DNA from 2 places in the Kribbella sp. NBC_00889 genome. Region 2 is predicted to be linked to the other one. Evidence: riboswitches for the same ligand, from Rfam matches in the RefSeq annotation. Region 2 holds a riboswitch; the other holds the start of a gene.

Region 1 (3,405 bases), 4.6 Mb from region 2:
TCCTCGAAGGCAGCACTCAACATGCTCACCGTCCAGTACGCGCGGCAACTGCCGCAACTGCGGATCAACACGGTCGACCCCGGCTACACCGCGACCGACTTCAACGGGCACAGCGGCGACCAGACGGTCGAGCAGGGAGCGGAGATCATCGTCCGGCTGGCCCAGATCGGCCCGGACGGACCGACCGGTGAGTATCTGAGCCTGACCGGAACCGTGCCTTGGTGATCAGCATTCGATGACGTTGACGGCCAGGCCGCCACGGGACGTCTCCTTGTACTTGATCTTCATGTCGGCGCCGGTCTCGCGCATCGTCTTGATCACCTTGTCGAGGGTGACCACGTGCACCCCGTCGCCGTGCATCGCCATCCGGGCCGCGTTGACCGCCTTCACCGACGCCATCGCGTTCCGCTCGATGCACGGGATCTGCACCAGGCCGCCGACCGGGTCGCAGGTCAGGCCGAGGTTGTGCTCCATCGCGATCTCGGCCGCGTTCTCGACCTGCTGCGGCGTACCGCCGAGAACCTCGCACAGCCCGGCCGCCGCCATCGAGCAGGCCGAGCCGACCTCGCCCTGGCAGCCGACCTCGGCGCCGGAGATCGACGCGTTCTCCTTGTAGAGCACGCCGATCGCGCCGGCGGTGAGCAGGAACCGGACCGCGCCGTCGTCGGTTGCCCCCGGCACGAACCGCCGGTAGTAGTGCAGTACGGCGGGGATGATGCCCGCGGCTCCGTTCGTCGGCGCGGTGACGATCCGCCCGCCGGACGCGTTCTGCTCGTTCACCGCGAGCGCGAACAGGTTGACCCAGTCCATCACCTTGAGCGGATCCACCGACCACGGGTCGCGGCTCAGCTTCTGGTGCAGCGCGTGCGCCCGCCGCGGGACCTTCAGGCCGCCGGGCAGGATGCCCTCGGTCTCACAACCCTCGCGGACGCAGTCCTGCATCACCTGCCAGATATGCAACAGGCCGTCGTGGATCTCGGTCTCGGTCCGCCAGGCCAGCTCGTTGGCGAGCATCACCTCGCTGATCGGCAGCTGCGACTCACGGCACCGCTCGAGCAGCTCGGCGCCGGTCGTGAACGGGTACTTCAGCGGGGTCGTGTCCGGCACGATCCGGTCCCCGGCCGCCGCGTCCTCGTCGACCACGAACCCGCCGCCGACCGAGTAGTACGTCCGCTCCCGCAGTACGCCGCCGTCCGCGGACCGGGCCACGAACGTCATCCCGTTCGGGTGGTACGGCAGGACCTTGCGCCGGTGCATCACCAGGTGTGCGTTCTCGTCGAACGTGATCTCGTGGGTGCCGGCCAACAGCAACCGGCCGCGCTCGCGGATCGTCTCGACACGTGCATCGACCGAGTGAGTGACGACGGTCTCGGGATCCTCGGCCTCGAGACCGAGCAGGACGGCCTTGTTGCTGCCGTGGCCGTGGCCGGTCACCCCCAGCGAACCGAACAGCTGTGCCTCGACGGTCGCGGTAGTAGCCAGCAGGCCGGCATCGGCCAGGCCGAGTGCGAAGGTGCGGGCGGCGCGCATCGGTCCCACCGTGTGGGAGCTCGACGGGCCGATCCCGATACTGAACAGGTCGAAGACGCTGATCGCCATCGTGTGGAGGTTTCCTTCCGGTCGCCGTTGACCGTTTGGTGTCCTCCCCGCTCTGTCAGACGTCCGGGGACGTCTTCCAGAGGTGCCTCGCCCGTGCGGTGAAGGTGCCTGAGAGATTCTTGGGGAGAGTTGCTCCTACGGCGCCCGGGTCGTACCCGGGACTCTCCCGCACGGGTTCATGCGGCTGTTGAATTAGCTGACGCCCTGGACGGTACGGCGGTGTCCCGGCCGTCGTCAATCCGGCCCGTGCGCACCGCCCAGATCTCGAAGAACCAGGTGAACAGCGGCGGAACACTGGCCGCCAGCGCGAGCAGCGTGACCGGCCAGGACCAGCGCAACGGGCCACGCACCAGCAGCACGGTGAGCACGTACACGATGAAGATGCCGCCGTGGATCGGGCCGAAGATCTTCACTCCGAGCTCGTTGTCGGACAGCACGTATTTGAACAGCATTCCGATCAGCAGACCGGTCCAGGAGATCGCCTCGGCGATCGCCACCGTGCGGAACCAGGTCGCGTGTTTCTTCGTGCCGGCCGGGGCGGCAACAGTCGTCTCGGTCATCGACCAGACCCTAACAAGTCCCCCAAGCCGCGGCCGGGGTGTGTCGAGGGCTGCTCCCCGATGTGCGCAGGCAAACGGTTGCTGAGGATCGAGGGAGGTTCCCCAGACAGGAGACTTCCCTGATGACGTCCAGACAAATACTCAGGACCACCGCGTGGGGTGTGGTCCTGGGATTCGCCGCGGCGGGTCTCACCGCGGTGCCCGCGCCGGCCGACGTACCCAAGCCGGCGACAGTGCAGTGGTCCGACTGTAAGCCCGAGGGCAAGGACGATCCCGCGGAAGTGAAGGGATCGCAGTGCGCGACCCTGCAGGTGCCGGTGGACTGGCACCATCCGGACGGACCGACGTTCGGCCTCGCGATCGCCCGGCGTACGGCGAGATCCCCGAGCGACCGGGTCGGCGTGCTGGTGTTCGGCCCGGGCGGCCCCGGTGACTCCGGCGTCGACCGGATCAAGACCGGCATCGAAAGATTCAGCCCGGCCCTGCAGGATCGCTTCGACATCGTCAGCTTCGATCCGCGGGGGATCGCCCGCAGCAACCCGGTGCTCTGCTCCGCGGCGCTGCTCGCCCGGCAGCCGTCGCCGCTGATGAAGAGCCAGGCCGACTTCGACGCGACCGTGCGCTACAACCGCACCCTTGCCGCCGACTGCCGCAAGCACACCGGACCGCTCTACGACCACATCGACACCTGGCAGACGGTGCGCGACGTGGACGCGATCCGGAAGGCACTCGGCGAGTCGCAGATCTCCTTCCACGGCTCGTCGTACGGGACGATGCTCGGCGCGCAGTACGCCGAGGCGTTCCCCGGGCACGCTCGCGCGATCGTCATCGAGGCCGTGATGGACCACAGTGTGCCGACCGCGCGCCTGTTCCTCGACGACGAGTCGGCCGCGGTGCAGGACTCGTTCGACGAGTTCGTGAAATGGTGCGATCAGGCAACGGCCTGTTCACTGCACGGCCGCGACGTCCGCGCGCTCTGGGCGGACCTCCTGCAGCGATCCGGGCGCGGTGAGATCCCGGATCCCCGGCAGCCGAATGTCGCCATCACCCCGTTCTACCTCAGCTTCGCGGTGTTCCGGACCTTCTACGACCCGCAGTGGGCCAGGCTGGCCGACATGCTGAAGCAGCTCGACGAGAGCGAGCCGCCCACCGGCCAGGCCCCGGTGCCGACCGGCTTGGAGAACAACACGATTGCCCCGTTCTGCCAGGACTGGCACCTGCCGGTGCGCGACTACCGGGAGTACTC
Region 2 (3,405 bases):
GACCCGCCGCCTCGACGGAACCGTCGTACCGGACGCCGAAGGACACGCAGACCCGGGTCAGCGCGGCGACATCGGTCTTCTCGTCGCAGGAGATGCCGACGTGGTCCGCGTCGACGAGGCGTAGCCAGATCCCGTTCTGCCGGGCGGCGTCGACGACATCGGCGGCCCGACCGGGGACGCGCGCGAGCACGGTGTCGAAGAAGGCGCCGTGGACAACCTCCACACCACCGGCGCGCAGCGACGCGGCCAGCCTGCCCGCGTACTCGTGGACACGGTCGGCGATCGCCTTCAGGCCGTCCGGCCCGTGGTAGACGGCGTACATCGACGCGACCACGGCGAGCAGGACCTGCGCCGTACAGATGTTGGAGGTCGCCTTCTCGCGGCGGATGTGCTGTTCGCGGGTCTGCAGCGCCAGCCGGTACGCCGGTGCGCCGTCAGCGTCCACGGAGACACCGACCAAGCGACCGGGCAACGACCGCTCGAGACCGGCCCGGACGGACATGAAGCCAGCGTGCGGGCCGCCGTAGAACAGCGGTACGCCGAAGCGCTGGGACGAGCCGATCACGATGTCGGCGCCGGCTTCACCCGGTGCCTCCAGCAACGTCAGCGCGAGCAGGTCCGAGGCGACCGCGACCAGGGTCTCGCGCTCGTGCGCGGCGGAGATCAGCGGCTTCAGGTCGCGGACCACACCGCCGGCACCCGGATACTGCACCAGGAAACCGAAGAATTCGCCGTCCGGCAGACCGTCGGTGGTGTCCGCGACGACCACCTCGATACCGAGCGCCTCGGCGCGGGTCCGCACGACGGCGATGGTCTGGTCGAAGCAGTCGGCGTCGACCAGGAAGCGGTCGGACTTGCTCTTCTTGTTCGACCGGTGTGCCAGCGTCATCGCCTCGGCGGCCGCGGTCCCCTCGTCCAGCAGCGACGCGTTCGCGGTCGGCAGGCCGGTCAGGTCGGACACGACGGTCTGGAAGTTCAGCAGCGCCTCGAGCCGGCCCTGGGAGATCTCCGGCTGGTACGGCGTGTACGCGGTGTACCAGGCCGGGTTCTCGACCAGTCGGCGGACGATCACCGACGGGGTGAAGGTGCCGTAGTACCCCTGGCCGATCATCGAGGTGGCCACGGTGTTGCGGGCGGCGAGCTGGCGGAGCTCGGTCAGCGCGTCGACCTCGGAGGCCGGTTCGGGCAGCCGGAGCGCCTCGGTGGACCGGATCGACTCCGGTACGGCGGCGTCCACGAGCGCGTCGACGTCGTCGTACCCGAGCAGCTGCACCATCCGGGCGACCTCGTCCGGCCGTGGTCCGATGTGCCGGTCGGCGAACGCCGCAGAGATCTGGGGTGAGTTGTTCATCAAGAGGCTCCGTTGCTGACAGTGCTTCCGGTCGCCTCCCCCTCTGTCACGCCGAGCAATGCACGCTCCAGAGTCGCCTGTGACACTCGGTCCATGGGCCTGAGAGGTTCCGGGGAGGAATTGCCCCTTCGGCGCCCGATCGCACGGGTCTCTCCCGAGTGCTGTGAACGGCTGCCCCGAGGCTACCAGGAATCCGCGAAGAGTTCGGGCAGCAGCCGCCGTGCGTCCGGACGAGCGGCCTCGACCTGCCCCCGGGTCGCCGACACCATCGGCCACCGAACCCGCGTACCGACGTCCGCCCAGTCCCCCACCGCGGCCAGGAACTTGTCCAGTGCCGGGTTCGACAACCCCGCCTTCTGCAGCGGTACGACGTGCTGCCCGAAGAACTCGCCGATCCGGCGTTCGACGTCCACATCGCGGGCGTGCTCCACCGAGCCGTTGGGCGAGAGCGCCGCGACGTTCGAGTAGCTGCCATGCGCACCGAGTAACGACATGCTCGCGAGGAAGTGCCCTGGCACGAAGATGGACAGGCCGGACTTCAGCGCCTGCTCGAACCATGCCTTGTCCCCACCGGCGGTCTTCAGACCGATCAGACTCGGCACGGCGGCGGCCAGCGACGTCAGCAGTTCTGGACGCACCGGGGTCTTCGCATGCGGTGGGTTGTAGAGGACGAGCGGCACGTCACCGGCGGTGTCCGCGACGCGCCGGAGGAAGTCGAGCGCCTCCCGGTCGTTCAAGGGCAGCCAGTCGGGCAGGATCACCTGGATCGCACCAGGTGCCAGCGCCGCGGCTCGACGTACGCGATCCAACTGCAGCTGGGCGGACGGGTGGCTCGCGCCGAGCTGGAACGGCTTGCCCGCTCCCGCGAGCACCTCGTTGATCCGGTCGAACTCGTCCTCGGTCAGCGTTTGGAACTCGCCCGCCGTGCCGTGCGCATACAAGCCGTCCAACTGACTGGCGCCCAGCACATCTACTTGAGCCTGCAGACGCGCGAAGTCGATGGAGTCGTCGGCGTTGAGGGGCAACAACAAAGTGGCCCACACACCGCGCAGCGAATCGGCGGTGAGTGGGCGCACAGGATGAAGGAAGGTCTCAGCCGGTCATGCGGGCGCGGCGGCGAGCCGCGAGTTCATCATTCGCGTGCTGATCGCCGTCCTCATGACCGTCGGCCCGCTCGGTGGGCAGCTCGGACAGCGAGCCCTCGACCTCGCGCCAGACACCGCCGAGGGCGATGCCGAACACCCCCTGGCCGCCGGCCAGCAGATCGATCACCTCGTCCGGCGAGGTGCACATGTAGACCGAGGCGCCGTCGCTCATCAGCGTGATCTGGGTCAGGTCGTCGATGCCGCGCTTGCTCAGGTGGGCGATCGCGGTCCGGATCTGCTGCAGCGAGATCCCGGCGTCCAGCAGCCGCTTGATCACCTTCAGCAACAGGACATCACGGAAACCGTACAACCGCTGAGTCCCGGAACCGGTCGCCGGGCGCACGGACGGGGAGACCAGGCCGGTGCGGGCCCAGTAGTCGAGCTGACGGTAGGTGATCCCGGCCGCATGGCACGCCGTCGGTCCGCGGAACCCGACATCCTCCGGCATCGGCCGCAGGTCGTCGTCGAAGAGCAGGCCCTGGACGCCGGCGGCAGCGACCGCCTCGGCGCGTGCTTCGGACGTCGACTGCGCCGTCAGATCCGTGTCGCCGGTGCGTGTCACGCCTGAGCCTCCCTGGGTACCGACTGGAACGGGTCACTTCCGTGGAGTGACAACACCCCACAACTCCTTCAAGGTAAGCCGCCGACCAGGGAGGGTCAACGACAACCGCACCGAGCCGTGAGCGTGTCGCGGTTGCCGCTCGAATCGTTACCTACCTGGTCTTGTACCACGCGGGTCAAAACCAGCCCGGTCCTCAGCTCTTGTCGAAGTCCTCCGGAGTCACCTGGTCGAGGAACTCACGGAACCGCTCGACCTCCTCTTCTTCCTCCACCTCGTCGGTGTTGTTCGTCTCACTGTCCGGAACCGGGATACCCGCCTCGGCCAGAATCTCCTCGGTGCAGAACACC

Evidence for each region. Region 2 has a riboswitch for glycine ahead of gcvP (aminomethyl-transferring glycine dehydrogenase). Riboswitches for the same ligand answer to the same signal wherever they lie in the genome.
Region 1: it holds a riboswitch for glycine, as region 2 does, so the genes downstream of both, OG817_RS40955 (L-serine ammonia-lyase) here and gcvP (aminomethyl-transferring glycine dehydrogenase) in region 2, are expected to answer to the same signal.

What each region holds. Positions count from the first base shown of each region.
Region 1 is NZ_CP108783.1:8,302,987-8,306,391, reverse strand. It holds gene OG817_RS40960 (SDR family NAD(P)-dependent oxidoreductase) at 1-225, shown strand, start outside; gene OG817_RS40955 (L-serine ammonia-lyase) at 226-1,599, opposite strand; glycine riboswitch at 1,686-1,778, opposite strand; gene OG817_RS40950 (DUF3817 domain-containing protein) at 1,776-2,159, opposite strand; gene OG817_RS40945 (alpha/beta hydrolase) at 2,282-3,405, shown strand, end outside.
Region 2 is NZ_CP108783.1:3,747,805-3,751,209, forward strand. It holds gene gcvP (aminomethyl-transferring glycine dehydrogenase) at 1-1,351, opposite strand, end outside; glycine riboswitch at 1,429-1,518, opposite strand; gene OG817_RS18260 (dihydrodipicolinate synthase family protein) at 1,534-2,427, opposite strand; gene OG817_RS18265 (MerR family transcriptional regulator) at 2,444-3,058, opposite strand; gene OG817_RS18270 (bifunctional nuclease family protein) at 3,252-3,405, opposite strand, start outside.